One region of the Vibrio gigantis genome, then DNA from elsewhere that is predicted to be linked to it. Evidence: predicted binding sites of a transcription regulator. Region 1 holds the regulator's gene; each other region holds the start of a gene.
What was found. Region 1 encodes PurR, which represses purine synthesis genes. Its sites were predicted from a motif close to TNANGNAAACGTTTNCNTNA; they were not measured.
Positions count from the first base shown of each region.

Region 2: glyA (serine hydroxymethyltransferase) is a predicted target of PurR. The motif match lies at 3,503-3,522, and genes of this name have one in related genera.
Region 3: pyrD (quinone-dependent dihydroorotate dehydrogenase) is a predicted target of PurR. The motif match lies at 4,051-4,070, and genes of this name have one in related genera.

Region 1 is NZ_AP025492.1:2,338,230-2,349,140, reverse strand. It holds gene OCV56_RS10305 (alpha/beta fold hydrolase) at 1-124, shown strand, start outside; gene OCV56_RS10300 (putative signal transducing protein) at 240-557, opposite strand; gene OCV56_RS10295 (TVP38/TMEM64 family protein) at 587-1,267, opposite strand; gene OCV56_RS10290 (TfoX/Sxy family DNA transformation protein) at 1,401-1,991, opposite strand; cyclic di-GMP riboswitch class I at 2,119-2,204, opposite strand; gene purR (HTH-type transcriptional repressor PurR) at 2,375-3,379, opposite strand; gene torD (molecular chaperone TorD) at 3,695-4,342, opposite strand; gene torR (two-component system response regulator TorR) at 4,628-5,341, shown strand; gene elyC (envelope biogenesis factor ElyC) at 5,527-6,375, opposite strand; gene cmoM (tRNA uridine 5-oxyacetic acid(34) methyltransferase CmoM) at 6,491-7,276, shown strand; gene mukF (chromosome partition protein MukF) at 7,402-8,739, shown strand; gene mukE (chromosome partition protein MukE) at 8,720-9,526, shown strand; gene mukB (chromosome partition protein MukB) at 9,523-10,911, shown strand, end outside.
Region 2 is NZ_AP025492.1:2,769,918-2,780,828, forward strand. It holds gene OCV56_RS12265 (tellurite resistance TerB family protein) at 56-745, shown strand; gene OCV56_RS12270 (YaeP family protein) at 910-1,113, shown strand; gene OCV56_RS12275 (DUF4250 domain-containing protein) at 1,115-1,306, shown strand; gene OCV56_RS12280 (hypothetical protein) at 1,538-1,864, shown strand; gene glyA (serine hydroxymethyltransferase) at 2,197-3,447, opposite strand; gene OCV56_RS12290 (YitT family protein) at 3,795-4,397, shown strand; gene OCV56_RS12295 (winged helix-turn-helix domain-containing protein) at 4,480-5,988, shown strand; gene OCV56_RS12300 (hypothetical protein) at 6,133-7,068, shown strand; gene treC (alpha,alpha-phosphotrehalase) at 7,165-8,850, opposite strand; gene treB (PTS trehalose transporter subunit IIBC) at 8,992-10,416, opposite strand; gene treR (trehalose operon repressor TreR) at 10,621-10,911, opposite strand, start outside.
Region 3 is NZ_AP025492.1:1,795,815-1,806,725, reverse strand. It holds gene OCV56_RS08250 (NAD-glutamate dehydrogenase) at 1-3,887, shown strand, start outside; gene pyrD (quinone-dependent dihydroorotate dehydrogenase) at 4,198-5,208, shown strand; gene OCV56_RS08240 (cell division protein ZapC) at 5,415-5,963, shown strand; gene rlmKL (bifunctional 23S rRNA (guanine(2069)-N(7))-methyltransferase RlmK/23S rRNA (guanine(2445)-N(2))-methyltransferase RlmL) at 6,471-8,591, shown strand; gene OCV56_RS08230 (glutaredoxin family protein) at 8,659-8,877, shown strand; gene OCV56_RS08225 (ABC transporter ATP-binding protein) at 8,855-10,771, shown strand; gene OCV56_RS08220 (DUF3466 family protein) at 10,781-10,911, shown strand, end outside.

The DNA of each region.
Region 1 (10,911 bases):
GGTCGAAGCGCACGAGTCGAGCGAGTTAGTTGAAATAGCTAACTGTGGGCATGTATGTAATGTCGAAAATCCTGAAGAATTTAATCAGCACTCTATCGAGTTTATCCAAAAGCAAATTCAATGATTTTTAAGTCAGTGATCTGAACAGAATTGAAATAAAAACGGGAAGCTATTGTTAGCTTCCCGTTTTTGTTTAGAGGAGGTATCAGGTGAAGCGGTTAAGGCTTCATTAAGTCCACTTATTCAGGAGAGTTAGCTCCGCACTGCCAACAAGAACCGAATTGCGCCTCGTTGACTTCATGACACTCACCGCAACGCCACTCTTCATAGATGATCGAATCTTGTTGTTTTTGGTAGTCATTAACGATCGTGCGAGCTTTACTGGCCAATTCTGGCTCATATAACCACACGTAAGGGTCAGTTTCTTCCGTGAATGGGATTTCCCCTTTCAAACCGAACAACCCCTCACCACGGACTTCACAGGCAATATTCTCACTTTCTAACAATCCACAGATGATATGAGCTTCTGTCGGATTCGATGCACTGAAGATTTTCATTGAAATAGAACCTTATTCGACTATATGCGTTATTCAGCTACGGGTGTTGAGCGAAACTTATTCATCAACCATTTAGCAACAATTGGGAATATCCCCAATAACGCAAATGACAATAGTACTGAAGGGGAGACGATGCCCGAAAGTGAATCAATTTCTGCGAGCTGAGTACCAGCGTTCAAGAAAACCGCAGTCCCCGGCAACATCCCGATTTGACTCGTAATGTAGTAACGACTCACCGACATCGGTGTTAGACCCATCAACAGGTTGATAAGGAAAAACGGAAATACAGGAATCAGACGTAGAGAAAATAAATAAAATGCTCCGTCTTTTTCAACACCCTTATTAATCGTCGCTAATTTGTCACCAAATTTGGTTTGAATCCAGTCACGTAACAGGTAACGGCTACTCAAAAAGGCAAGAGTTGCACCGATCGCACTGGCGAAAGAGACCAAAAGTAAGCTATTCCAGAAGCCAAACAATGCAGCACCAAGAAGTGTAACAACTGCTGCCCCAGGAATGGAAAAGGCGGTGATCAATACATACGCAATGAAGTAAGTCGCTGCCGCTACAATAAAGTTACTTCCAATATAGTCATTTAGCACCGCTTGCTGTGCTTTGGCATTTTCCAGTGTGAGGTATTGGCCAAAGTTAATGCCTAATAAAACGATCGTTATGACCAATACAATACCCAATATCATTTTCTTACTCATTGATACTTCCTCAAATTTTCAATGCATACCATTAGTATAGATAGACAGGCAAAGCATAGATTAACTTTCACCAGATATAAAAAAAGCCGCAGTGAATGCGGCTTAGTTATGTATATAGTTTGCACTGACAATGTTAATTGACGCGATTGATAAGCTCTTCGCGACGCTGCTGCGGTATGACAGACCAATGTGTTCCATTGATTGCACCTTCTAGCGCCCACAGTAGTTCAATACTGACAGAGGACGCATGCGATTCCTTGATGGCGTTAAAGGCGTTTACAGAGCCAGATTCATATAAACGTTCTACGGAATCGATTCCTGCTTTTTTCAACATACGCTCAGTGGCGAGTCGAAGATTTGGTAGATCTTTGAGTCGGGTTGGCTTAGCAGAAGACTGTTCAGCTTTTTCTTCTTTAGCAAAACCCAGAGACGTCGTTGCGAGTTCCAAGATTTTCTCTTGGTCTTGCCACAGGCCTTCAGGTAAAGCGAAATATTTAGTAACGACAGGGAAACCACGTTTTTTGTAGACGTACGGTTGAAACCCTTGTTGTTCGAATTGCTTCGTTGTGCATTTGTCTGCTCGTATGTGCAACTGGTCATTTACAACCAGAGCAAACATAGTGTCATCAGCAAAAAGACCGAAGCCACCAAACATTGAGCGTGATTTTATTTTTCCTAGGGACTCAAATAACTTCATCGAGTCCTTTAGTATCGGTTTATCCATGTTATTTATCTCGGTGTATTTGAACTACGCCACCAAATAAGCAGGTCCGAGAGATTAGCAAAATGTTGCAATTAAATTGTCAATAAGCCGTAAATTACTAAATTATTAGTAGTTACTGCATTTTGCCATCGGTAACCCCGCTACCATACCAACAAGTGGTTTAGGCCGGAAGCTTTGCGTCTCACTCTTTCGAGTGGTTTGCCCTGTGCGTGACTGATTAAATAGAATAAAGTTTTTGTTGAATGAAGCTCACAGTTGATATTTCAAAATGTGATGTTGCTTCAATTAATGATCTTTCTGTTGTGCATCTGGGTTCATTATGGTTGCTGATAAAAAAAGCGCACCTAAAGGTGCGCTTGATGAAATTAAACTCAAATTGTCAATTAATTTAACGTTTTAACTGTACTTCGTTCAACAATTTCAGGGTGCATTTCGAAGACACGTTTTTCGTGATCTTTGTCTTTTATGCGCTCTAATAGAATTTCGAATGCATTCTTGCCAACACGACGCTTTGGTTGGTGAACGGTGGTTAACGGCGGGGAGAAGTATTCAGCCAGTTCGATATTGTCGTAACCGATCACCGAGATATCTTCAGGAATGCGAATGCCTTTTTCTTGCAAGCGGCTCATTAGGCCGAGAGCCATTGTATCGTTAAAGCAGAATACCGCCGTTGGACGATCTTCTATCTCAACGATTTGTTCTGCAGCAAGAACTGCCGTATCACACTCGAAGTTGCCTTCGATGATCATATTTTCATCGGCAGAAATCTTAGCTTCGTTGAGTGCGCGCTTGTAACCGGCAATACGTTCAACACATGCTGCTTTGTCTAAGTGGCCACTTAAACATGCAATCTTAGAGTGACCTCGTTCAATAAGGTATTTGGTCGCTAGGTAGCCACCTTCTTCAGAGTTATCGATGATCTTATCAGCTTGAGAACTCTCTGGTCCCCAGTCCATGATAACTTTAGGGATGTCAGCATGACGGTCTAACATCTCTCTTAGTTCTTCAGTTAGGTCAGAACACATAACTAAAATGCCATCTACACGTTTCTCTGCAAGCATTCGAATGTAGTCACGTTGCTTTTCATAGATGCCGCCCGTATTACACAGGATCAAAGTGTAACCTTGACGGTAGCAGTAACTCTCAACACCATCGATAACTTCAGAGAAGAATAGGTTAGTTGATTGAGTCACTAGCATACCTATAGTGCGTGTTGTATTGCACTTCAAGCTACGAGCAACAGCACTTGGTGCATAGTTCAGTTCATCTACCGCTTTGTTTACTTTTTCTTGAGTTGCTTCTGCAACAAAGCGAGTTTTATTGATTACGTGAGAAACGGTTGTTGTTGATACGCCGGCTAAGCGAGCGACATCTTTTATAGTGGCCATGGTTTTATCCTATTAGAAGCTACTTTCCCAAAGTACGGAATAAAGTAGCCGTTAAGCTACCTAACTAAGAGCTTAAATTTGTAGGGCTCTTTGGGTACTAAAGTGCTAAAAAACAAAAAACCGCTATTGAGCGGCTTGTCTTAACACCGAAATGCTCTGAACTTTAATAAGCATAGCATTTCGTGAATGTTTCATATTTTATCGTTTGCGGTCACAATTTTAGACTGACTAGAAATTACTCGCAATAAAATTCACCCAGAAATCCGGGTGAATTGTCACATTCTACTGAATTTATTTACCTAGTCATCCAATAAGCTATTCACCAGCTAAATATTGAGTGTCTAATTGACAGAATGCGAGTAGCAAAGATGAGACTGAAGCGTAGAAACCGAATTCATCAATGTCATGACATTTTACATTGAACTTTGGTACCCAAGTAAGCAGCTGCTGTTCAATAAACTGCTGTTGAATGGCGAACGATTTCTCTAGTTCTTCTTCAAGTTCAGTTTCGTTAGAACGGATGATCAGGTTGCCAAGGAAATCGAGTTCGATAGCGATGTGGTCTGCTGGCTCTTTTAGGTCTTGGTTCACCACTAAGTTGTGTTTAGCCATGATCTCTTCCATATCTTTTGCTGGTTTATCGTTCAAAAGGCCAGTTTCGCCGATATACATCGAAGCGTAAGGAAGAGCGCCGTGTTTATCTGTCTTTAAGAAAAGATCGCAAAAGTCTGCAGACAGCTCTAGCTGAGCATCTTCACGTGTTTGTAGACGGTTAAGCGCATCTACTAACTTATCTATCGATGGTTTTAGTGTTTGATTTTCGCCTAAACCAGTTAGGAAAGAACGAATTTCAACAGAGTGGTAGTGATCGAGTTCTTCTTGAGTGAGCTCTTTAGCGAATAAGCTTGATAGCCACCAGTATATTTCTGCTCTTTGCTCGTTGAATGCTTTCGTATCTTTCATTTCTTAGATCCTGATTTAGTCTTGCGGTGTTACTTATATGTATCTTGAAGTTACTTGTGTAGAAGCACACCAAGGCTGAATAACAAGGTTATTTGCGAAAAGCAAAGTTACTCGTTAGTAGTAATGCCTATATTGAATTGCGATGGACGATAAATAGCAAGGTTTAAGATTGTCTTGTATCAAAAAAGATTCATCTTTCTGGCTTTTATCTCGTGTACCACTAGAATTGTTACGAGTTATGAATAGAATGGTCACTGAAACTATTAAATAAGAAAAGTGGTGTAGATGAGCTATCACGTATTAGTCGTAGAAGATGATGTGGTAACCCGCAGTAAACTGGTTGGGTACTTCCAGAACGAAGGTTACACAGTGAGCGAAGCAGAAAGCGGTGCTCAAATGAGAAACGTGTTAGAAGAAAACAACGTTGACCTCATTATGCTAGACATCAACTTACCAGGCGAAGATGGATTGATGCTAACTCGCGAATTACGCAGTCAATCAGACATTGGAATTATTTTAGTTACTGGACGCACGGATAGCATCGACAAAATCGTTGGCCTTGAAATGGGCGCTGACGATTACGTTACTAAACCCTTCGAACTTCGCGAGTTATTGGTTCGAGTTAAAAACCTACTTTGGCGCATCTCTGCCGCTCGTAAAACAGCAGCGGGCGCAGTAGAAGAAACATTAGATGAGTCTGTGGTTCGTTTTGGTGAGTGGACATTTGATATCCCTCGTCGCGCGTTAAGCAAAAACGGCGAACCGGTGAAACTGACTAAAGCAGAATACGAACTGCTAGTGGCTTTGTCTTCTTACCCTAACCAAGTATTAAGCCGCGAACGTATTCTGAATATGATCAGCCACCGAGTAGACGCACCTAATGACCGTACCATCGACGTACTTATCCGTCGCATGCGTGCAAAAATGGAATTTGACCCTAAGAACCCACAAATCTTTGTGACGGTTCATGGTGAAGGTTACATGTTCGCTGGTGACTAATGTTCTTCGTGAACCTTTAGTCAGCAACGACATGTGAACGAAAAAGCCGAGACATCATTGATGTCTCGGCTTTTTTATTGCTTCTCGGTTGTCGTTATTGAACTGACAGCCTACGAATTGTTTTGCGATTCCACCTGCCAATAGGCTGAGTTAAACATAAGGCAAAGAGAAATATTAGGTTGAGTTTACTGAGCCGCAGAAACTTCACCGTCTGTCTCTATCAAGATCGAAGGCTCAGTAACAACAACTGGTTCTTCCGAAATATCGTTACTGGTGTCTAGCCAGTCGCGTAGGCTTTGCCAGACCAATCCCATGGTTTCGTGCCAATAACGCTCAGTCTGTTCAAGATAGGCTGCTTTAGGCATGTATTTATTCCAAGGTTGCAAAACCCCTTTCTGAGCGAGGTAGTTGGTTGGAGCTGGTAATGGTTTCATGCCTGCAGCATGGAATTCATTGAGTGCGCGAGTCATATGGCTCGCAGATGTCACCAACACCATCCTTTTGTTTTTAACAAATGCTGCAGCTTGACGAGCTTCTTCCCAAGTGTCTTTTGCTGTTTCAAGTAAAATGATGTCTGGTTTTGCAACGCCAAGAGCTAGCGCAACCTTGGCCATCATTCTTGCATTACTGACTTCAGTAGCTCCGCCATAGCCAGATAAAATGAGTTTTGCACCAGGGTAAAGGCGTAGAATACGAATCCCTTCACTCAAACGCATCAAACCTGTGCGGCTAAGCTCTGATGTTGGTGGGATTTGGTCGTCTACGACATGACCACTTCCAAGGACCATTACATAATCGACGGTTTCGTCGACAGGTAAAAAAGCGGTGTGTTGCCTTTCCATTGGCATTAAAAGTTGACTAGAAACTGGCTGGAAAGCGATTAGGAAAATACCACATAGGGCTGAAAGGGTGATTAGGCAACCAGTCTTCCTTTTGGTAGTAAACATCACTAGGGCTAAACCCAGAAAAGCGAGAATTAACATTGCTGGTAGTGGCATCAATAGTGAAGACACTACTTTTTTCAGCTCAAACATATCCGAATAGTCCGAAAAAACATCACTTAGTAGTAAAAAGAGACATCGCCTCTTTATTCCTGAAATTCCTGTGACAGAATAGCAGGCACGATAGGACATAATAACTCAAGTAGCCGTGACTGAAGACCGTAATTTCGACGATATTGCCCACAAATTTGCAAAAAATATTTACGGCTCCGACAAAGGAGAGATCCGTCAGATCATCGTATGGGAAGATTTAGAACAAGCTTTGAACAAGTTTAAAGATTCCGCTTCCCCACTACATGTGCTTGATGCTGGGGGCGGGTTGGCACAGATGTCGCAAAAAATTGCGGCGCTTGGTCATAAGGTTTCTCTATGCGATCTTTCTTCTGAGATGCTAAAGCTAGCTCAAGAAGGGATCACCGAAGCGGGGCTGTTAGAGCAATATCAGTTTATCCATTCTCCGGTACAAAAAGTGGCAGAGCATCTCGACGATAAAGTCGACTTTGTGATGTTTCATGCCGTTATGGAGTGGCTAGCCGACCCTAAAGAGGCGCTTGATTTATTACTTGAACAAGTGAAACCGGGTGGCGTCGCCTCGATAATGTTTTACAACCACCACGGATTAGTCCTGAAAAATGTGATTTGTGGCAACATTCCTCATGTATTGAATGGGATGCCACATCGAAAACGGTTTAAGCTGCAACCACAAAAAGGCTTGAAGCCAGAAGAGGTTTATCAATGGATAGAAGACGCTGGTCTAGAAATCTGTGGTAAATCAGGCATTCGCTCTTTTAGTGACTACATAGGTAATATGGAGTACATGGGCGATTACCAATTTGAAGATGTATTGGAACTAGAAAAACAGCTATGTCGCCAAGAGCCATATCTGTCGCTAGGCCGTTATATTCACGTTTGGGCTCAAAAACCTGCGCAATAACAGCGGTGAATGTGGTAAAAGAAGCCACAACATGCGCTATGCAATCGTAACAAGCCCGCGTCATAAAGAAATAGGCGTCATATCTAACATGTTCGATATGACGAAGAACAGTAACAGGAACCACAATGAGTGAAATGACTCAAACTGCCGAAGAGCAGCCAATTGATGAGTTGGTGGGCTGGGTCAAGCAGCATGATTTTTCATTAAACTTGCCACCAGAGCGCTTAGCATTTTTGATTGCTATCGCAGTACTAAGCAATGAAAGGTTCGATGAAGAGTTGGGCGAAGGTGAACTGCACGATGCATTTACCATCGTCACTCGACTGTTTGAAGATACTGGCGAAGCATCTGCGTTTCGTGCCAACAACGCTATCAACGAGTTAGTTAAACAGAAGTTGATTAGCCGCTTTACGAGCGAAATCACCGATGGTGCGAGCATTTACCGTTTGTCGCCATTAGCGATTGGTATCTCAGATTATTACTTACGCCACCGTCAGTTCTCTAAATTAAAATTGTCTATCCAGCTTTCTATGGTTGCAGACGAGATGGCTAAAGCCATTGAAGCAGCGCAAAAAGGTGGAACTCCAGGACATTGGAGAAAGAACGTTTACGGCGTGCTCAAGTATTCTGTTGGTGAAATTTTCGATCAGATCGATCTTAACCAACGTGTTATGGATGAGCAGCAGCAAACCGTTAAGCAGCAAATTGCTGACCTTTTAAACAAAGATTGGCGAGAAGCGATCAACAACTGTGAAACCTTGCTATCAGAAACCTCGTCCACGCTAAAAGAATTACAAGACACCTTGCAAGCGGCGGGTGATGAACTGCAAACACAGATCCTCGATATTCAAGAAATTGTTTACGGTGACGATGAACTCGAGTTCGTTGGTGAAACCCTGTTTGGCTTGCAGATGAAGCTCGACCGAATCACTAGTTGGGGCCAACAAGCGATCGATTTGTGGATCGGCTACGACCGCCACGTTCATAAGTTTATCCGTACCGCGATTGATATGGATAAAAACCGTGCCTTTAGCCAACGCTTGCGTCAGTCGGTTACCGACTACTTTGACGCGCCTTGGTTACTGACCTACGCCGATGCTGAAAAGCTCACCGATCTGCGTGATGAAGCCTTGGTACTTCGTGATGATGAAGTAATGGGCCAAGCACCAATCGACGTAGAATATGAAGAATTTGAGCAAGTGAATGATCTGCTTTCAGACCGAATTGCAGAGATGTTGAAAGCTCACAAACAGCAAGGTGCGCCAATTGATCTTGGCCTTGTGCTACGCGATTACCTCGCAGCACACCCTCGCACACACCATTTTGATTTAGCCAGAATTGTTGTCGACCAAGCGGTGCGCTTAGGTTACTCAGAGTCTGACTATCAGGCTATTCAGCCAGATTGGCAGGCAATCAACGATTTCGGTGCAAAGGTACAAGCAAATGTCATTAACAAGTACTGATGATTACATGCCAGAGAAACTGGTAAAAGCGATAGCGAACCCATTGTTCCCTGCGCTAGACAGCATGCTGCGTTCAGGTAAGCATATTTCAACAGAAGACCTAGATAACCACGCGTTACTTTCTGATTTTGAAGTTGAGCTTCAGCATTTCTACCAACGTTACAACACCGAGCTGGTGAAAGCGCCAGAAGGCTTCTTTTACCTGCGTCCGCGTTCTACGTCGCTAATCGGCCGTAGTGTGTTGTCTGAGCTAGACATGCTTGTTGGTAAGGTTCTGTGTTTCTTATACCTAAGCCCAGAGCGTTTAGCACACGAAGGCATCTTTACTAACCAAGAACTGTTCGAAGAGCTAATGGCTCTAGCAGATGAGAAAAAACTCATGAAGCTAGCAACCAACCGCGCATCTGGTTCTGACTTAGACAAAGAAAAGCTGTTTGAAAAAGTGCGTACTTCTCTGCGTCGTTTACGCCGTATCGGCATGCTGATTGCGATTGGTGAGACGGGCAAGTTCCGTATCAGCGAAGCAGTATTCCGCTTTGGTGCTGACGTACGTGTTGGCGATGATATGAAAGAAGCTCAACTGCGTCTGATCCGTGACGGTGAAGCTGTGGTGCATACTCAAGAGCCTAATCAAGGTAGCTTGTTGAATGAAGAGCAAGCGGAAGCCTTATCAGAAGTAGATGCAGACGTAGACGAAAACGGTCAACAAGACATTTTTAACGATCAAGCTGACTTTGACCTTGGGTCAAACGACGGCGAACAAACAAAAGTAGAAGGTGAAGCATGATTGAAAGAGGTAAGTATCAATCATTAACCATGGTCAACTGGAACGGCTTCTTCGCGCGTACTTTTGATATTGATGGATTGGTTACAACGCTTTCTGGCGGTAACGGTGCAGGTAAGTCGACCACGATGGCGGCATTCATTACAGCACTTATCCCAGACCAAAGCCTTCTGCATTTCCGTAACACTACGGAAGCGGGTAGCTCACAGTCATCTCGTGATAAAGGCCTTTACGGTAAGCTTCAGCCAGGCGCATGTTATGCCGCACTGGATGTAGTGAACTCTCGTAACCAGCGCCTACTGTTTGCAGTAAAACTGCAGCAAGTGGCGGGCCGTGATAAGAAAGTCGACATCAAGCCGTTTGTTATCCAAGGCCTTCCTAGCCATGTGAAACCAACGGATGTACTGATTCAAAACGTTTCAGACAGCCACGCTCGTGTATGTCAGTTGAACGATGTGAAAGCAGCGGTAGCGCAATACGAAGGCGCACATTTCAAAGCCTTCTCTTCGATTGTTGATTACCACTCACAGATGTTTGAGTACGGTGTCGTACCGAAGAAACTGCGTAATAGCAGCGACCGTTCTAAGTTCTACCGCCTGATTGAGGCATCACTTTACGGTGGTATCTCAAGTGCGATTACACGTTCTCTGCGTGATTACCTTCTGCCGCAAAATGGTGGTGTGAAGAAAGCATTCCAAGATATGGAATCGGCACTGCGTGAGAACCGCATGACGCTAGAAGCGATCAAGACAACTCAGTCGGATCGTGACTTGTTCAAACACTTGATCACTGAATCGACGAATTACGTGGCAGCAGACTACATGCGCCATGCCAACGATCGTCGTAACAAGTTAGATCAAACCATGAAGTTCCGTGGGGAACTGTTTGGTTCTCGCGAAACTTTGCTTGATCAAAACAACCTGTTGAATCGTGTTCAAGAAGAGCTCGAGCTGCTGGTGGATCAAGAATCAGCGCTAGAGCAAGATTACCAAGCAGCTTCGGATCATCTTCAATTGGTACAAACTGCACTTCGTCAGCAAGAGAAAATTGCTCGCTACAGCGAAGATCTAGAAGAGCTTAATGAGCGTCTAGAAGAGCAGATGATGGTGGTTGAGGAAGCTCAAGAGCGAGTACTTCTTGCAGAAGAGCAGGCAACCATTACTGAAGAAGAAGTGGATAGCCTGAAAACTCAGCTTGCTGACTACCAACAAGCGTTGGATGTTCAGCAGACTCGTGCACTTCAATACCAGCAAGCGGTTCAAGCATTAGAGAAAACCAAGCAGTTATTGGGTGATGAATCGATTACTGCAGAAAGTGCGTTAACTCTAGTTTCTGAGCTAAAAGCACAAGAAGAATCAAGCACGCAGACGTTACTGTCTACTAAGCAC
Region 2 (10,911 bases), 430 kb from region 1:
AGTCCGTATATTGATGTCATCAACTTTTTAGACATGCTCACCATTGGAGGTATCGATGGATATCAAAAGCTTACTGAACCAAGCACTTAAATCAGATCTCGTTAAACAAGGTACTCAGAAACTTTCACAAGGGTCTTCTAGTTTAAGTGGCCTTTCTCAAAGCAGTAATGGCAAGAGTAGCAGTAAAAGTACACTCGGCGCCTTCGGTGCTGGCGCTGTTGGTGGTGGACTGTTAGGGGCGTTAATGGGCTCTAAAAAGACCAAGAAAATGGGTAAGAAAGCGGCAGGGATTGGCGGCGCAGCAGCACTGGGCGCTTTGGCTTATAAAGTCTATAACGACTACCAATCTAAACAAGGGCAGACTCCCAATGTCGAACAGGCTCAGTTTGATGAAAATGATGCAAACCACAGTGTTCTGATTCTACGATCGATGATAGCCGCGTCTAAAGCTGATGGCCATGTTGATGAAGAAGAGATGGCTAAGATAGAACAAGCCGTCGAGAATATAGGCGCTGATTATCAACTGACTAAATTGGTATCTGAAGAACTGCACAAGCCACTCGACCCAAGCGAAATCGCTCAACTGGCAACGTCACCTCAACAGGCGAGTGAGATCTACTTAGCCTCTTTAATTGTGGCCGACGAACAGAACTTCATGGAAAAGGCGTACCTAAAAGAGCTCGCGAAGCAACTCAACCTTGCTGATGAAGTCACCTATCAACTTGAACAACAAGTCTCTGGCTAATCGTTAAATACCAAACAAATCAGTAAAGAGAAGCCTAAGCAGCGAACTAACCAAGTCAGATATTGAGCAAGGACAAACTAACTCTGAACTTGATCAGATCCACTTTGTTTTTGCTTATCTCTATGTGTATATTGAGATCAGTTATCATTTGGTTAGGTATAAAAATGAAAGTATACGATTGTTGTGATTTGGTTCGTGAACTGTATTCTCAAATTGGCAGTGGCGACCAAGGCTATATCCCTAAAGCGATCACCTGCGCAGTAAAAACATTGAATGACCTTGCTGCCGATGAGTCTCTTCCTAAAGAAGCTCGCGAACGTGCAGCCTTTGCCGCTGCTAACTTACTGATTTCAGATTTCGAGGACTAATATGAACCTCGCTAACTTTGAAAAAATGGATCCAGTGATGTTGATGAGCATCGTCAACATGAAGCTTCGTGACGACTTCGGCGGTGATTTAGATCGAGTGGTCAACTTCTACGAAATCGACAAAGCGGCATTGATCGCGAAGCTCGCGTCTGCTGGTTTTGAGTATCTTCCAGAAGCCAAACAGTTTCGATAACCATCAAAACAAGCTTGATTTTGAAAGGCCAACCTCAGTGTTGGTCTTTTTTATTGGTGATACGTATTAAATAAACATGTAGTTAGCCAGTTATAAATTATCTGTCTACATCTATACTTTTATATCTTAGAGTCAGCGAACGCTCCTTGAACCAAGGCATATTGTTGTATAGTCTAACTAAAATAATACGTAAAACTCATCACTCAATATGATGACACCGAAGGATTAACAATGAAAAAACTCGGACTTTTGGCAGTTTTTGCTGCAACACTGATGGCAGGTTGCGCTTCAAATACACAGCAAGACAACTTTCGTGAAGCCTCTTTTGAGCTGTGTAACACTGAAGTCGATATTTACTCGGTAAGCCATGATGAAAGAGTACGAATTGTCTGTTCTGATGGCTCTAAATTCGCTTTAAACAACGAAGATACGCTAGAAGTAATGCGTGATATCAATATTGACTACTGTGACGGCGAAGGCTTAGGTAAATTTAACGAGAGCCGCCATTATTACTCATTCAAGTGTAAGTCTGGCACCCTGCTTAGTATCAGAAAGTAGAACCAACATAAGAAAATCACCAAGGGTTGATGTGCAAATATCAGCCCTTTTTTAGTACCCGCCTTTTTGTGCCTCAGACTCTGCTGACCACCAGATACAAAAAAGGCTCCCAACAGGAGCCTTTCAAACCGTATTTTTCAATCAAATAACTTTGGTTCAAGGAAAAGGCGTAGAGTTTTCAACACCCTTCCCTAAAACAAAAAGGCCCCCAACAGGAGCCTTTCAAATCGTACTTTTCAGTCAAATAGCTTTAGTTCAAGGAAAAGGCGCGGAGTTTACGAATGTAAATGAGCACCTTTGACACAGAAATTAAGCTATTTGAGCCAGAAAAATTAAGCGTAAACAGGTAGACGCTTACAGATCTCTAATACTTTTGCTTTAGTCGCTTCGATAACAGACTCATCACCCATGTTATCTAGGATGTCACAGATCCAACCTGCTAGCTCTTTCGCGTCTGCTTCTGAGAAACCGCGACGAGTGATAGAAGGAGAACCGATACGGATACCTGAAGTAACGAATGGGCTACGTGGGTCGTTTGGTACTGAGTTCTTGTTCACAGTGATGTTCGCTGCACCTAGTGCCGCATCTGCTTCTTTACCTGTGATGTCTTTGTCGATTAGGTCAACTAGGAACAGGTGGTTCTCTGTAGAACCTGAAACGATGTTGTAACCACGTGCTAGGAATTCAGCAACCATTGCTTTTGCGTTAGCCACTACACGAGCTTGGTATTCTTTGAACTCTGGCTCTAGAGCTTCTTTGAACGCTACTGCTTTACCCGCGATAACGTGCATTAGAGGGCCACCTTGGCCACCTGGGAATACTGCTGAGTTTAGCTTCTTGTAAAGATCTTCGCCTTCGTTAGAAAGGATAAGACCACCACGAGGACCCGCAAGCGTCTTGTGCGTTGTTGTTGTAACAACGTGAGCGTGTGGAACTGGGTTCGGGTAAACGCCCGCAGCGATTAGACCAGCAACGTGAGCCATATCTACGAAGAAGTAAGCACCTACTTTGTCAGCAATTTCACGCATGCGCTTCCAATCACAAACTTGAGAGTAAGCTGAGAAACCACCGATGATCATCTTAGGTTTGTGCTCGATAGCTAGCGCTTCCATCTCTTCGTAATCGATTTGACCTGCTTCGTCGATACCGTAAGGAATGATGTTGTAAAGCTTACCTGAGAAGTTTACTGGAGAACCGTGAGTTAGGTGACCACCATGTGCAAGGCTCATACCTAAAACGGTATCACCAGCATTCAGTAGCGCCATGTATACAGCGTTGTTTGCTTGAGAACCTGAGTGAGGTTGTACGTTTGCGTATTGAGCGCCAAACAGTTCACATGCACGTTCGATTGCTAGAGTTTCAACTTTATCTACGTACTCACAACCACCGTAGTAACGCTTGCCTGGGTAGCCTTCAGCGTATTTGTTTGTAAGCTGAGAACCTTGAGCTTCCATTACACGTGGGCTTGTGTAGTTTTCTGAAGCGATAAGTTCGATGTGCTCTTCCTGACGAAGAGTTTCTTCTTGGATAGCTGCGAATAGGTCCGCATCGTAATCAGCAATGTTCATGTCACGCTTAAGCATCTGTATCTCCTGACTCAGATTGTACTGAAAGTTTCAAAAAAACCACACAACGACCGAAAGCAAACGTTTCCGTCACCGTTTTGATGTGACGCATTCTACATAATTTGAGCTAGGTCATAAAGAGCTAATTGCAATTTTATCATGCAGTTTTTTCATAATCACAAATAAGATTCATCATGGTTATTAAGCTGATCCAACCAAAGATGACGCTTACTGTCAATTTTACGCTTTACACCCTGTAAAACGCAGATTACATAGGTTTACCTTAATTTTGCACCTCAAGCTACCGAAAGCTAAGGTTTTTATCTACTATGCACGCCTTTATTGGTTAGGTAATTATAAAAACGATGGAAAAACACTCACGTAAAGAAGATTGGGTAGCAATCCTCACTGGCACATTTTTAGTAGCGTTAGGCGTCTTCTTTTTACAGTCAGCGAACCTGCTTACTGGTGGCACTACTGGCTTGGCTCTGCTTTTGAGTCAATTCTTGCCTGTAACCTTTGGTATTTTGTACTTTGTTGCCAACTGTCCATTCTATTTATTGGCATGGAAACGATTCGGCCGTAGCTTTGCTATTAGCAGTGCGATTTCTGGTGCTTTAGTGTCTGTGTTTGCCGACCATTTATACTTAGTTATCTCGCTAGAAGTTCATAACGAAATCTACTGTGCAGTTGCTGGCGGCTTGTTAATGGGCTTAGGTATGCTAATCCTATTTCGTCACCGCTCAAGCCTGGGTGGTTTCAACGTATTGTGTTTGTTTATCCAAGACCGCTACGGTATCTCCGTAGGCAAAACCCAAATGGGTATTGATGCCTGTATTCTGTTTGCATCGTTCTTCTTTGTATCGCCTTGGGTGATTGCCGTATCTGTTTTAGGCACCGCAGTATTGAACATCGTATTGGCAATGAATCACAAACCAACTCGCTACTCGGTGAATTACGCGTCTTAATACCAATCACCTTATGAATTACTAGCTGTTTTTAATAACAAAAACAGCTAGTATTTAGGTTTTATAAACCGTCGCCTTTTCTATGCAAGATTACCTCTCTAGCGCCAAAGACCAACAAACCTCTATTTATATTGAAGGCTTGGAATTCAACCCCAACACACGAGTCTTAAGCTGCAACGAGCAGGTCATCGATCTAGAACCTCGTTCTATTGAATTACTCGAACTGTTTCTGACTAGCGTGGGTCAACCGCTCGCAGCTGAGCAGATCATCGAGTCGGTTTGGCAAAGTAACTTCATCTCGAAGAATGTACTTACCAACAGGATCAGTACACTGCGCTCTGTGCTGCAGAAGTACCTACCAGAAAGTGATGCGACTAAGATCTTGGTCACCTACCCACGCAAAGGGTACTTCCTTAACCCAAACTCTGTAAGTTTGGTCAACACAGAGCCCGCTCCCCTTGAGAGCACCGAACAACCTCAAGCGAATGCAAATACATCACCGTTTAATCTTTTGTTACTGTCCTTCTCTGTTGTGCTGCTGATAAGCACCGCGACTTTAGGTTATATGTTTTGGCACTCTTCAAACCAAGCCTCTGAGCTTGAACGCACACAGAGACTGATCCCCAAAGTCGAGCTACTGCTAAACCGTATCGATGCTATTGGAGACAATGCGAGAACGCATCGCAAAGCCGTTAAAGCGCTACTGCTTCAACAACAAATTGAATACGCTTATACCGACTTAGCAAATCAAGATGCACCAAGTTACTTCGTAGACCCAATAGACAGCACGCCCTTCTTTCCGGGCGCCAAGAACATGCGCACCAGTGATTACCTGCTTAACATCCAGCTAAAGGATCAAGAAGTAGATAAACGCCTTGCGGCTAAAGTCAGCCTTATTTACCCAAGCTCAGGGAAGCTTGCTTTCCGCGGTGTCTATTCAATAGGGATAGATAACCTCAGTGAAGACTTGATGGAGATAAATAGGGAACTAGCAAATTACTTCGCTTTGCCTGCTCCGCTATCACCAGAATGGTCTGTCAATGACAAAGAGCTCAGAAACTTGCTTGACGGTGAAACACTGAAGCTTGATAGCGTGCCACTCAACGTGATGACTTCAACATTGATCGCACGACAAATGGCACTCTTTGAGACTGACCACCAGCGACTGAACAGTTTCACTAGCCTGGTGCAAACACGCTTTAAGTTGATTCCCGACGAGCTCAAACTCTGGCTTGGGATCATTCATTTTAAGTTAAGAGATCTACAAACCGCGAAGGAATTTCTGACCAACACGGCAGGTAATTCGACCATTGAGAACGCACTGGTCTATATGATGATTTCCCATATAGCTTACAAGCAAGGGGACATGGATAAGTTTCGCCTCAACTACATGGAATCCTTAGTCGCGTTATTGCGAGTGGTTCCTTCAGAAGAGTTGTTTGCTCGCTTATCCAAACCTGAGTCGAAATCGACCTGTCTCCAGCCTTGGAAAAATCTAAAATTGAGCATCAAGGAGCCACTGATCATCAAGCAATGGGAAAACCTAATGCTTAACTATTGCACGAATGTCGGTCATCAACTTTCTGAATGAACAAACATAAAACATTTAAAAACAAAAGCTTAAATATAAATTAAGATCTTATGTATCTTCATTTTTTGCCCTATTAACTCTCTCACCAATAGCATTCCTAAAAACATCAGGCCGCTCTAGGCCAACTATATTAGGAATGCTCACATGAAAAAATCCATGACGCTGCTTGCGACTTCTCTCTTTGCTCTTTATGGCTGTGGCGGCGGAGGTGGCTCATCTTCATCTGGCTCTACTGGTACAACTCAGTTCGATTACCCGATCAACAACTCTCAGTTTGCACCAAAGAACATCACATTATTGTCTTACCTAATATCAGAAGATGGCGGAGAAAACGTAGCACTGGATCTTGCATACCGAGATATCAGTTCACAGCAGATGTTGGCCAATATTCAGTTGGAATTAGATAAATTGGCGATCTCTAACAAGACCGAAGGCGTAGTTGAATTGGAGAAGCTAAAAACAACGTTAGAGAGCATGGTAAACAGCGGCATCAACGACTTCTACGCCGCTGATATGACAGTACAAGGTGAAACAGGCAGTGAGTTGTTTTACAAAGGTAGTGATGGCTTTGTTAACTCAGTTGATTCCAATATAGAATTAAGTAATGGTGAGACTGTCGACTTTTTGGTGACCAACCCAGTATTCAAATCTTCAGGCAGTACGGTAAAAGAAAAAAGCCCCAATATTAGTCACAGCAGTAGTTCTGTCGGGCTTTCGTTTGAAGTTACTACTGGTCAACTAGAGGCCTTGCTTGATGATTTCTACGAAGGCGATATTAATGATTTAGGACCGTCAGACACACGATGTGATTTCCATTGGCAGCAACAAGTTTCCGAAAATGGTCAGCGCTCAACGGTAACTGTTCAAGACAAGAAAATTGAAACGGCGTACCTGAAAGTTGAAAACACTTACAACGTTGTTTGTGATGGGTATGATTCAGCTGAATTTCAAAGCAATGCTGAAACATGGTTCAACCCAAGCTTTGGCGTTGTGAAAATGATGGACTGGGATGAAAAGAATGGCACCCAACTGAGCGAAGCGACGTGGATTCTCGATTCATTTACGGTCAACAAAGGCTAGCAACCGAAGCCTTCCATTAGAGAATAGGAAGGAAAGCTTTGAGCCTGACACTTAGATTTCAGGCTCAAAGCTTATACTCGCATAGGGGAACGAGTATTATTGCTCTATCAAGAGAATTCTTGTTTCATACGGTCGTAAGGTTACCGTGTTTGCAGAAACTGGCGACTGCTCATCAGGGTAGTTTCCTAATAACAATTGCGCTTTATCCAGTTCAAATTCTTTAGATAACTCAACCTGACACGCCTCACCATAATAGTTGTTAATGCACAGCAAGCACTGACTATCAGTCTCGCGAGAATACGCAAATACCGATGGGTGCTCAGGCAACAAATCTTGATAACTACCATGAGTAATCACGGGCACTTCTTTGCGAAGTTCAATCAAGCTCTTGTAGAAGTAAAAAACAGAGTCTTTATCTTCTAGCGCTTGCTCAGCATTGATCTCAGTGTAGTTATGCGCAACATCTAGCCATGGCTGTGATTTTGAAAAACCGGCATTCGCTTCACTATTCCACTGCATCGGCGTGCGAGAGTTATCTCGAGATTTCTGCGCCAAAATCGCCATCATATCTTGATGCGCCACACCATCACGGTTCACCATGATGTCGTACATATTGGTACTCTCAACATCACGATACTGGCTGATCTCGGTGTAACCAGGGTTGGTCATGCCAATCTCTTCACCTTGATAGATATACGGCGTGCCTTGCATCATGTGGACAGACGCAGCCAGCATCTTGGCCGATTCAACACGATATTGCTGATCATCGCCTAAACGGCTCACGACTCTTGGTTGGTCGTGATTACACCAGAATAATGCGCCCCAACCCTTGCCGTTCAAACCTGTTTGCCAATGGTTGAAGATCGATTTTAGCTGTAAGAAATCAAACGGTGCACTAGTCCACTTCTCACCATTGGTGTAATCCACCTTGAGGTGATGGAAATTAAACACCATCGATAACTCGCTGCTATCAATATTTGAGTACTGCTGACAGTGCTCCAGTGTTGTTGAAGACATCTCGCCTACTGTCACGCTACCGTATTTCTGGAATACCGCTTCGCTGATCTCTTTCAGATATTCGTGTACACGCGGGCCGTCAGTGTAAAAACGACGACCATCACCGATATCATCATTAGGGAAATCTTGCTGTTTCGAAATCAGGTTGATTACATCCAAGCGGAAACCATCAACGCCCTTCTCAGCCCAGAAACTGATAACGTCTTTCACTTCTTCGCGTACAACCGAGTTCTCCCAGTTAAGGTCGGCCTGCTCTTTCGCGAATAGATGTAGGAAATATTGACCAGTAGCCTCATCCATCTCCCATGCATTACCACCGAACTTAGACTGCCAGTTGGTTGGTGCTTGACCGTTAACTGGGTCTTTCCAGATGTAGTAGTCGCGATATGGGCTGTTTTTGTCACCCAATGCCGACTGAAACCACGCATGCTCTGTTGAGGTATGGTTTACCACGATATCCATCACGATACGGATACCACGTTGGTGTGCTTCAGCAAGCAATAGGTCCAAATCTTCCATGGTGCCGAATTGCGGGTTAATCGCATAGTAATCTGAAATATCGTAGCCGTTATCGATCATTGGGGATGCGTAAACCGGGGTTAGCCAAATCGCATCGACGCTCAAATGTTTGAGGTAATCCAGTTTCGAAATGATCCCTTTGATATCGCCAGTACCTTTACTGCCACTGTCGCAGAAGCTCTTTGGGTAGATTTGATAGATGGTCGCGGTTTTCCACCAGCTTTCATCATGTTCAGTCATCGCCATCTATAACACTCACTTACCAGAAAATATAAAATAAAAATCACCATGCAAATCATGGTCGAATAACCGTTATAACTAAAAGAAAAAGCTATAACTAAGAGAAAAAGCGATGGCTCACTTTGGAGTCATCGCTTATTTAATGCATTACGCGTTGACGGTTTCTAGCTCGCCTTTCATCTGTGCTCGCTTATAGAAGAACAGTGTTAACGTGACGGGTAGTACAATCGCCACCAGCATTGCAACTAGGTAAATCGACCAATATTGAGGTTGAATCGATAGGATGCCCGGCAAGCCACCGACACCGATACCATTCGCCATCACACCTGCACTACCACAGATTGCAGCCGCTGCGGCACTGCCGATCATTGCGCTCAGCATTGGGAATTTATATTTAAGGTTGATGCCGTACATCGCAGGCTCTGTCACACCTAAGTAAGCTGATATTGCAGCTGGAACTGAGATATCTCGCTCACCTTCACGCTTACTCAAAATGATGATGCCGACAACCGCTGAAGCTTGTGCAATGTTTGATAGCGCAATCAAAGGCCAGATTGGCGTGCCGCCTAAATCTTGCATCAATTGCAGATCCACCGCGTTGGTTGTGTGGTGAATACCCGTGATAACCAAAGGTGCGTATAGGAAGCCAAAGACCACTGAACCAAGAATCGCGAAGTCACCCGTCATTGCCGCTTTAGCCGCGAATGCCACACCATCACCTAACATACGACCGAATGGGCCAATGAAAGCGTGCGCTAGAATCACAGACAAAATGATCGATACAAATGGCACAACGACTAGGTACAAATAAGCAGGGACGATGCGCTTAAGATTGGTTTCAATGAAAGCTAAGGCCACACCCGCGAGCATCGCAGGGATCACCTGTGCTTGGTACCCAACTTTCTCAATCACAAAAAAGCCAAAGTCCCACACTTCAGGAACGGCTTTACCTATCATGTAAGCGTTCATCAGCTGCGGGGAAACCAAGGTCACACCGAGCGTGATGCCCAAAATAGGAGTTCCGCCGAGCTTCTTAACCGTCGCCCAACACACACCAACCGGTAGGAAGAAGAAAATAGCTTCGCCGATCAACCATAAGAAAGAGTGAACCGTCGCCCAGAATTGACTGATTTCAACTAGGGTTTTGCCGTCGAACATGCGAATGTCGCCAATCACATTACGGAAACCAAGAATCAAACCACCAGTAATGATGGCAGGCAGCAGTGGTACGAAAATTTCGGCTAAATGGGATATACCACGCTCAAGGAAGTTCATATTTTGACGAGCAGCCAGCTTCGCCTCATCTTTTGATGATGCCTCTTTACCTGTCTGTTCAATCAGAAGTGCGTACACTTCATCAACTTCAGTGCCAATCACAACTTGGAATTGACCTGCGTTAGTAAAGCAGCCTTTTACAAGCTTCAATTTTTCGAGTTCAGCTTTGTTTGCCTGCTCTGTATCGTTCAATACAAAGCGCAGTCGAGTCAGACAGTGGCTGACGCTTGCAATGTTTTTTTTACCACCGACTAACTCGATAAGACGCGCAACGTCTTGCTTCGCTATCTTACTCATACTACCCCACCCTGGTTTCATTCAATTACTCATCTAAACCATGCAGCTATAACCACTCAGATTTAGATTTATGGGAACATTCCCAATTGCGATTATTATAATGCCTGCATGAATGATAAATTAAAATGGGAACAGTCCCATTAATTGAAAGAGATCACACTCTAATTTTAATCTAAGCGGTTCAATTTCGCTTAATTGAGTGGATTATAGAACCGGAGATTGAGTGTGATGAGAAATATCTGAATTGCCTAAAAGCTGAGAGATCAATAGATTAGCAGCCAGTTTACCTGCAGATTGGTAACCAGGATCAATGCTAAATACTCGTGGGAATAAAAAAGAGAGAAGATCATTACCACCAACGCCGGTGACGACCACATCTTCACGTTGTCGCTCTTGCAGACGTTTGATCACACCAAGAGCCAATGTGTCACTAGCACAGACTATAGCTTGGGTGTTAGGTGTTAGTACCTCATCCACCAGCTGATAAGCACTTTC
Region 3 (10,911 bases), 540 kb from region 1:
TTGGTGAGCATCGCTTCACTGGTCTATACACTTCTGCCGTTTATAACCAAACCGTTGAAACGATTCCTCTAGTTCGCGAGAAAGTAGAACGTATCTTAGATGCGAGTGGTTACCGTGAGGGTTCGTACTCTTACAAAGCTCTGCACAATATTCTTGAAAACTACCCACGTGATGAACTGCTTCAAGCTCGAGAAGAAGAGTTACTTGAAGTGGGTACTGGCGTAGTTCAAATGCAAGATCGTGATCTTCTGCGTCTGTTCGTTCGCAAAGACCCGTTTGGCCGTTTCTTCAGCTGTATGGTTTACGTAACAAAAGATCGTTACAACACTGAACTTCGTCGTCAAACACAACGCATCTTGAAGCAGTACTTTGGTTGTGAAGAAGAGGTTGAATTTACAACGTACTTCTCTGAAAGCCCACTGGCGAGAACGCACTATATTGTTCGTGTTGATAACAACAACATGGATGTGGACGTGAAAACAATTGAGCAAAATTTAATGGAAGTATCGTCTACTTGGGATGACCGCCTGTCTGAATCAATCATTGCAAACTTCGGTGAGAGCAAAGGGCTTCCATTGTCGAAAGAGTACATGCGTGCATTCCCACGTTCGTACAAAGAAGACATGATGCCAGGTTCTGCAGTAGCGGACATCGAGCGTTTAGAAGCACTGAGCGAAGACAACAAACTGGGCATGCTTTTTTACCGTCCGCAAGAAGAAGCGGCAGATTCTAAAGCAGTTCGTTTGAAGTTGTTCTACCACAGTGATGAGCCAATTCACCTTTCTGATGTGATGCCAATGCTTGAAAACTTTGGCCTACGCGTTATCGGTGAATCTCCATATGAAGTGCGTAAAACCAACGGTGTGACATATTGGATCCTTGATTTCTCTATGCTGCACAAGAGCGATAAGACCATTGATCTTCGTGAAGCTCGTGATCTTTTCCAACAAGCCTTTGCAGCAATTTGGGCGGGTGAGTTAGACAGCGATGGTTTCAACCGTTTGGTGTTGGGCGCAGGTCTATCTGGCCGTGAAATCTCAATCTTACGCGCTTATGCTCGTTACATGCGTCAAGTGGGTTTCCCATTCAGTCAACAATACATTGAAGACACATTGTCTCATTACCCAGATTTAGCAAAAGGGTTAGTGAGCTTATTCGGTAAGCGTTTTGATCCGAAACTGAAGGGCAGCGCGAAAGGCCAACAAGATCTTATTAAGAAGATCACTGAACAATTGGATCATGTAGAAAGCTTGGATGATGATCGTATCATTCGTCGCTACATGGAAATGATCACTGCAACGCTTCGTACTAACTACTACCAAGTAGACGAGAACAAGCAGTCTAAACCTTGGTTGGCTCTGAAAATGAGACCAAGCGAGATTCCAGATATCCCAGCGCCGGTTCCTGCGTTTGAAATCTTCGTTTACGCACCAGACATAGAAGGTGTGCACCTACGTGGCGGTAAAGTAGCTCGTGGTGGTTTACGTTGGTCAGACCGTCAAGAGGATTTCCGTACTGAGATTCTAGGCCTAGTTAAAGCACAACAAGTTAAGAACACCGTGATTGTTCCTGTTGGTGCTAAAGGTGGTTTCGTTTGTAAGCGTCAACACATGATGTCTGGCCGTGACGAGATTTTTGCGGAAGGTCAACGCTGTTACAAGCGCTTCATCCGTGCACTACTAGATGTATCAGACAACATCATCGAAGGTGAGGTTATCCCACCTAAGAGCGTTGTTCGTCACGATGAAGATGATCCGTACTTGGTTGTTGCAGCTGATAAAGGTACCGCGACATTCTCAGATCTAGCGAACTCAGTATCTGACGAGTACAACTTCTGGCTAGGTGATGCATTTGCATCGGGTGGCTCTAACGGTTACGACCACAAAGCGATGGGTATCACCGCGAAAGGTGGCTGGGAATCGGTTAAGCGTCACTTCCGTGAAATGGGCATCAACTGCCAAACGACAGATTTCACTGCGATCGGTGTAGGTGATATGGCGGGTGACGTGTTTGGTAACGGTATGCTGCTATCGAAGCACATTCGTATGCAAGCGGCATTTAACCACATGCACATCTTCATTGACCCGAATCCAGATTCAGCATCAAGCTGGGTAGAACGTGATCGTCTGTTTAATCTGCCTCGCTCAAGCTGGGAAGATTACAATAAAGACTTGATTTCTCAAGGTGGTGGCATCTTCTCTCGTCGAGCGAAGTCTATTTCTCTAACGCCTGAAATTCAGAAAATGCTGGGTACCAAGAAAGCATCAATGGCACCGAATGATTTGATCAAAGCGATCTTGTCTATGCAGGTTGATCTACTTTGGAACGGCGGTATCGGTACTTACGTTAAATCTTCAAACGAGACTCATACTGATGTAGGTGACCGTGCAAATGACGTGCTACGTATCGATGGCCGTGACCTGAAAGCTAAGGTAGTTGGTGAAGGCGGTAACTTAGGTATGACTCAACTGGGTCGTATCGAATACGCTCTTACTGGCGGTCGAGTTAATACGGACTTCGTTGATAACGTTGGTGGTGTTGACTGTTCGGATAACGAAGTAAACATTAAGATCTTCTTGAATGGCTTAGTATCGAATGGCGATCTTACAGTTAAACAACGTAACCAAGTGCTTGAGTCGATGGAAGACGAAGTTGGCGAAATCGTACTCGATGATGCTTACTGCCAAGCTGAGTCTATCTCTGTTACTGAGCATCAAGGTGTCGGCTTAGTGAAAGAGCAAATCCGCTTCATCCACACAATGGAGAAAGCAGGGTACTTGGATCGTGGCTTGGAATACATCCCAGATGACGAAACGCTTCTAGAACGTGAGAAGCTAGGCCAAGCGCTAACAAGACCAGAACTATCAGTATTGATCGCTTACGGAAAAATGGTACTGAAAGAAGATCTTGTGAGTGATGATATTGCGAATGATGAATTCCATGCTCAACAGTTAATGCAGTACTTCCCAACTGAGTTACGCCGTAACTATTCTCAACACATGGATAACCATCCACTGCGTGCTGAGATCATTGCGACCGCACTTGCAAACCAAATGGTTAACGAAATGGGTTGTAACTTCGTGACTCGTTTGCAAGAAGAGACGGGCGCAAACATTGTTGATATTGCGAATGCTTACGCGGCATCTCGTGAGATCTACGGCTTGGGCAAAGTGCTTAAGAGCATTCGTGAACTGGATAATATCTCAAGTTCTGAAGCTCAATACGAGTTGCTTTACCACGTGCGCCGCACGCTGCGTCGTCTAGCGCGTTGGTTGCTAAGAAACCGTACTGGTAAACAATCAGTGAATGCATTGATTGAACTTTACCAAGGTGATGTGGTTGCTATTACTGAGAAACTGGATGAAAACCTAGTGGCTTCAGAAGTAGAAGAGCACCAAGCAATGGCTCAGGTATGGATTGATCAGGGTGTAACGGCAGAACTGGCGAATTCAGTGGCTCGTTTGTCTAGCTTGTACTCAGCACTGGATATATCCACAGTGGCTCGTGAAACGGGTAAAACAGTACAGCAAGCGTCTAAGCTTTATTTCAACCTTGGCGACCGTTTGTCTCTGCACTGGTTCTTGAAGCAAATCAATGGCCAAGCGGTAGACAACAACTGGCAAGCGCTGGCACGTGCTGCATTCAGAGAAGATCTGGATTGGCAGCAACGTCAGTTAACTGGCCAAGTTCTTAACTGCGGCTGTGGTTCAGACTTAGATGTTATTAAAGCATTGGACGACTGGATGGAAAGCAACTCAGTTTCTCTTCATCGTTGGGAAAGCATCTTGAACGAATTCAAAGTGGGTTCTGTTCATGAGTTTGCCAAGTTCTCAGTGGCGTTACGTGAATTGATGCTACTGAATCTAAACTGTATGTCGAAAGACTAATCGTTAGATAGAAACGAAAAACTATAAGGGCAGGCCATTAGGTCTGCCTTTTTCGTTTGGCTAAACAGCTTTTGCTCGATTCATTATTCGAACAAGTTCGACTGTGCAATTGAAGTTGATGACTGAGATATAGAGAATGTTCCAAATGAATAATCTGAGCTTGAAACGGTAACGTTTGCTTAATAATGAACCTCATTCGTTAGCAAACTCGATTATCTTACCCTTACAGTCAGTAATAGATTGAATAGTTGGGTAAATAAGTAAATAATATCGCCCCGTTTACACGGGGCTTTTTTCTATCGGAGGCACAATGCTTTACCGTCTAGCCAGAACTGGCTTTTTCCAACTTGATGCCGAAAAGGCACATGATCTTGCAATTCAAAATTTCAAACGCTTCACAGGCACACCTATTGATCTTTTGTATCGCCAACAATTACCTCACCGACCTGTAGAGTGCATGGGTCTTACTTTTAAAAACCCAGTTGGTCTTGCGGCTGGCCTAGACAAAAACGGCGAATGTATCGATGCATTTGGCGCAATGGGTTTTGGTTTCGTAGAAGTAGGGACTGTTACTCCACGTCCGCAAGCGGGTAACGACAAACCTCGTTTGTTCCGTCTCGTTGAAGCTGAAGGCATCATCAACCGCATGGGCTTTAACAACCTAGGCGTAGATAACCTTGTTGAGAATGTTAAGAAGTCGAACTACGACGGCATCTTAGGCATCAACATCGGTAAAAACAAAGACACACCAATTGAAAAGGGCGCTGAAGATTACTTGATCTGTATGGAGAAGGTATATCAATACGCTGGTTACATTGCTGTGAACATCTCTTCACCAAACACTCCAGGACTTCGTTCTCTTCAATACGGCGAAGCACTAGACGATCTATTGTCTGAACTGAAAACGAAACAATCTGAACTAGAACAGAAGCATGGTAAATATGTTCCTCTTGCTCTTAAGATTGCTCCGGATCTAAGTGACGATGAAATCAGTCAAATTTGTGAATCATTGATCAAGAATAAGATCGATGGTGTGATCGCAACAAACACTACATTGGATCGTTCAATCGTTGAAGGCATGAAGCATTGCGACGAAGCGGGTGGCCTAAGTGGACGTCCAGTTCAATCTCGCAGTACTGAAGTTGTTCGTAAACTTTATCAAGAGCTTGGTGACCAACTGCCGATCATCGGGGTAGGTGGTGTTGATTCGTATGTTGCTGCAAAAGAGAAAATGATGGCAGGCGCTAAGCTTGTACAAGTTTACTCTGGTTTCATTTACAAAGGTCCAGGCCTTGTAGGCGATATCGTTAAAAATCTTTAAACGGCAAGACGCTTTTATTTCTGAAAAGCGACAATCTGGCATCGTCTTAATAAAAGAGACACTGTAACTCACTGAGTTGTAGAGAAAAGCAATAAGAAAGAGGAATTCATTTCCTCTTTTTTTTTGCCTATTGCTCAGTAAAATTACTGTAATTGAAGGTAATTTTGCGTTTTACCTAATGGAATGGTTCAACAGTGTGAGACGAAATGATGCTTAAACCTAGCGATACATGGAGTTGGTATTACGATGAGCAGCAATGTTCATTAATGCTAAACCTCGGAGAGGATATGATTTTCAAAACGAATCTGGTCCGTAATAAGCTGGTGGACTGCGCGTTTAGAGATAATGAATTCACCGTTGATGACGCATCTTCATACCAAACCTTCAAAGAACAAATTTCTGGCTTAGAACTGTCTGAGCCTCGTCAAGCTGAACTGGCACTCTATTGTGTGGCAGCAAAGCGTTTCCATAAGCCTGTACAGCCTAAGAGTTGGTTCTTCGACTCACAAGGCACTGGCCATGAATATCCTCAAGAAGGGGATATTGTACAAATGAATAACGAGCATAGCTTAGGGTATTTCATTGTATTAGAAGTAGGAGAGTGTGCGAGCCTATGTGCATTTGTCGACCTAGAAGAGTTCCTGTTAACGCCTTCAAAAGGACTGCGATTTGGAGACTCAATCAAGGTGATGCACGATAGAATGATAGACGCGAATGCTATCCTTCATCAGACGCACATAGCGATGGTAGGTTAACCTCCAATCTAGCACATCATTTCTACCACGCATCGCAGCACACAAACGTATAAACCTTCCTCAGAATCGGCTTAATAGCCGATTTTTTTGTGCCTAAAAAACCTCATCCTGATAAATACATCACTGCTTAACCATTTAAATAGTGAACTTACGACTATTTTTTCACCTTAATTTCTGCCCATTTTCATCGCCAGAAGAGTAAATCTACCGCCTTTATTCCCTGTTTTTGGCCTTTTGTAGTTAAATTTCACCTATAAATCATCATTGGTATATACCAATTTTGGGATGAATATAAATTCACATTGTTTCTTTGGTTAAGAAATGATCAGAAATGGAGTTGGTTTGATAGGTCTTGTGTTCTAAGGGGATGTGGGTAAGCGATCGCTTCAAGACTGTGCATTTGCTAGCCAGTTAGTCGAAAGATTCAATGAAAAGACGCGTTTAGTGTGATGCTCTAGTTACAAATTCAGGTATAATCGAGCTCATTTTTATCAATAAAAGAACACTATGAATCAATATCTAGCGGTTACCTCAAACGGCCTTGAGAATTTATTAGTTGAAGAACTAACCCAACTAGGGATTACAAACGCAAAACCTGTTCAAGCAGGTGTTAAATTCAAAGCGACCAATGAGCAAATTTATCGTTGTTGTTTGTGGAGCCGTTTGGCTTCTCGATTTGTACGTGTCCTTTCTGAATTCACTTGTACGGACGACATGGATTTGTACCTATCAACCACTGCGGTTAACTGGGTAAATCAATTCCATAGCTCTAAGCGTTTCGTTGTTGACTTCAATGGTACGAACAACGAAATCCGTAATAGCCAATACGGTGCGATGAAAGTAAAAGATGCCGTTGTTGATTGCTTCGAGAAGAAGTCTTTGCCTCGTCCTTCTATCAGCAAAGAGAACCCAGATGTTCGTATTCACGTTCGTCTACACCGTGATAAAGCGATTCTTGGTGTTGATATGGTGGGCAGCGGTCTTCACCAACGTGGTTACCGTCCAGAATCAGGTCGTGCTCCGTTGCGTGAAACACTAGCTGCTGCAATCCTTCTTCGTAGTGGTTGGGATGCAACGAAACCTTTCTTAGACCCTATGTGTGGTTCAGGTACGTTAGTGATTGAAGCTGCAATGATGGCTGCAAACCTAGCACCAGGTGTTAAACGTCAGAAATGGTGTTTTGAATCATTAGAAGATTTCGAACCTGAACTTTGGGCTGAAGTTAAAGCTGAAGCGAACGTTCAAGGCCGTCGTGGCGTTAAGAAAGTAGAGTGTAAGTTCTATGGTTACGACAATGACGAACGTATGATCAAAACAGCGCGCGACAATGCTCGTCGTGCTGGCGTAGAAGATCTGATTGAATTTGAAGTCGGTGATGCAGCAAAGCTTAAACGTCCTACGGAATTTACTGATGGTGTGATTGTTTCTAACCCGCCTTATGGTGAGCGTCTAGGCACAGAGCCTGGTCTTATTGCACTTTACACCGCATTCGGTGCACAGCTTAAAGCTGAATTTGGTGGTTGCAACGCATCTATCTTCTCTAGCTCAGATGAGCTACTCAGCTGCTTACGCATGCGTGCCGACAAACAGTTCAAATTGAACAATGGTGCGTTACCGTGTCACCAAAAGAACTACTCAATTTCAGACCGTCCGATGTCAGAGCGTCCAACTGGCGACCAAGAGCAGTTGATTGCACCTGATTTCGCAAACCGTCTTAAAAAGAACATCGGTAAAATCGGTAAGTGGGCTAAGAAAGAGCAATTAGATTGTTACCGTATCTACGATGCTGACTTACCAGAATACAATGTAGCGATCGATGTATACCCAGGGCACCTTGTGATTCAAGAATACGCAGCGCCTAAAGATGTTCCGGAAGAGAAAGCAAAACGTCGCTTAACCGATATCATCCGCGCCTCTATTCAAGTGACAGGTGTTGAAGCAAACAACGTTGTGCTGAAAGTTCGTCAGAAACAGAAAGGTCGTTCTCAATACCAGAAATTGGCTCAAGACTCATCGAACCTAGAAGTGAACGAATACGGCGTTAAGCTGATTGTTAACCTTCACGATTACTTAGATACAGGCTTGTTCCTCGATCATAAGATCACTCGTCGTCGTATCGGGGAGATGGCCGCAGGTAAAGATTTCCTTAACTTGTTTGCTTACACAGGCAGTGCATCTGTGCATGCTGCTGTGGGCGGTGCACGCTCTACAACAACAGTAGACATGTCTAATACCTACCTAGAGTGGGCAAAAGAGAACATGGAGCTTAACGGTCGTGTTGGTCGTCAACATCAGTTTGTTCAAGCTGACTGTCTGCAATGGTTAGCTAAAGAGCAGGGTTCTTACGATCTAATCTTCATTGATCCACCAACGTTCTCAAACTCAAAGCGTATGGATCAATCTTTCGATGTTCAACGTGATCACATTCAGTTGATGGAAAACCTTAAGCGTCTTCTTCGTGAAGAAGGCACGATTGTGTTCTCTAACAACAAGCGCCACTTCAAAATGGATTTGGAAGCTCTCGATGAGTTAGGTCTTAAGGCTCAGAACATCTCCGCTAAGACACTTCCATTGGACTTCTCTCGCAACAAGCACATTCATAACTGCTGGTTGATTACACATAGGTAGTTAAGAGATTGTATAAGGATATATAGTGCTGACTCTCTACAGTACAGAAGGGTGCCATCTATGTGAGATGGCATTCCAACTCACGGAACAGTTAAACATTAGCCATCACGTCAACGTTGTCGACATTGCATTTGATGATGAGCTCTTTTCCCGTTACGGGGTCACTATTCCGGTGCTCAAATTTGAAAGCTCTGACCTTTCTCAAAGCTCAGAGCTTAACTGGCCATTTGGCTTGTTAGAACTTAATGATTGGTTAAAGAAGAATGGCATTACTTACAATTCATAATGGGCAATTAGCGTTTGGCGATCACCCATTATTAGATCGTGCGGACTTCGCGCTGCAAGAAAACGAACGTGTATGTTTAGTAGGGCGCAACGGCGCTGGTAAGTCGACATTGATGAAAATCCTATCTGGGAACATCATCATGGACGACGGCAAGATGCAAATCACGCAAGATGTCGTCGTATCTCGCCTTGAGCAAGATCCACCGCGTAATGAACAAGGCACTGTTTATGACTACGTTGCTGGTGGCTTAGCTGAAATTGGTGAGCAGCTGAAGATCTACCATGATCTTCTGGATCTAATCGCAACAGACCCAAGTGAAAAGAATTTAAACCGTCTTACTCGTGTTCAGGAACAACTGGATCATGCTAATGCATGGCGCTTTGAAGATCGCGTAAGCAACGTATTGGCTGCACTTAAGCTAACGGCTGAAACAAAACTGACCGATTTATCCGGTGGTTGGCAACGTAAAGCAGCGCTTGCTCGTGCACTTGTGTGTGACCCTGACGTGCTTCTACTAGACGAACCGACTAACCACTTGGATGTTGCGACCATTGAATGGTTAGAAGGCTTTTTGAAAGACTTCCGTGGTTCAATCATCTTTATCTCGCATGACCGTGCGTTCATTAAATCGATGGCAACACGTATTGTCGATCTTGATCGCGGTAAATTGAGCTCTTTCCCGGGTGATTACGAAAACTACCTTGTGGAAAAAGAAGAAGCGCTTCGTGTTGAAGAAATGCAAAACGCCGAATTCGATAAGAAGCTCGCTCAGGAAGAAGTATGGATTCGTCAGGGCATCAAAGCTCGTCGTACTCGTAACGAAGGCCGTGTACGTGCGCTTAAGAAGCTGCGTGAAGAGCGTTTGAATCGTCGTGAAGTGCAGGGTAAAGCCGTTATCCAAATCGATGATGGTCAGCGTTCAGGCAAGATTGTATTCGAAGCTGAAAACCTTAACTTTGGTTTTGAAGGAAAAGAGATTGTTAAAGACTTTAGCTTCAACATCATGCGTGGCGATCGTATCGCTCTAATTGGCCCTAATGGCTGTGGTAAGAGTACGGTACTTAAACTGCTGCTTGATCAACTTAAGCCAGATTCAGGTCGTCTACATTGCGGTACTAAGCTTGAAGTGGCTTACTTCGACCAATACCGTGAAATCCTAGACCCTGAGAAGTCTGTAATTGATAACCTAGCGGATGGTAAGCAAGAAGTCACTGTAGGTGGTCGTGAGCGTCATGCCCTCAGCTACTTACAAGATTTCTTATTCTCTCCAAAACGTGCTCGTACTCCTGTTAAGGCACTGTCTGGTGGTGAGAAAAACCGCCTGTTATTAGCTCGTATCTTCCTTAAGTCGAACAATTTATTGATTCTCGACGAGCCAACCAACGATCTAGATATCGAAACTTTGGAACTTTTAGAAGATTTGCTTGCCAACTATCAGGGTACGCTTCTTTTAGTGAGCCACGATCGTCAGTTTGTTGATAACACAGTTATGACAAGTTGGATCTTCGAAGGTAACGGCGTTATCGAAGAATTTGTTGGTGGTTACCATGATGCTCAGCAGCAAAGAAAGCAGGCATTAGAGTACCGACAGGTTGAAAAGCCATCAAAGCCTGAGAAAGTAGTTGAGGAAACTCCCAAAACTACGCCAGTTAAGGCTAAACCTAAGAAGTTATCGTATAAGCTACAACGAGAACTAGAAGCGCTACCAATGCGTTTAGAAGAATTGGAAACTCAAATTGAAACTCTTCAGGAAGAAGTCAACGATCCAAGCTTCTTTTCAAAATCTGTAGAGCAGACACAACCAGTATTAGATAGGCTATCTGCAGCAGAGCAGGAGCTTGAAGTTGCTTTTGAGCGCTGGGAAGAGCTTGAGGCACTACAACAGGAAAGTTAAGAAGTAATAATGACTTGTACTAAATTTAAATTAACAACAGTTGCAGCATTAGTGTTTGCTGCAACTAATACCAACGCTGCGCTTTACAAGGTAGTTGAAGTTACCCCTTCGATTACAGGTGCGTCTGAGATTTTTGGTGT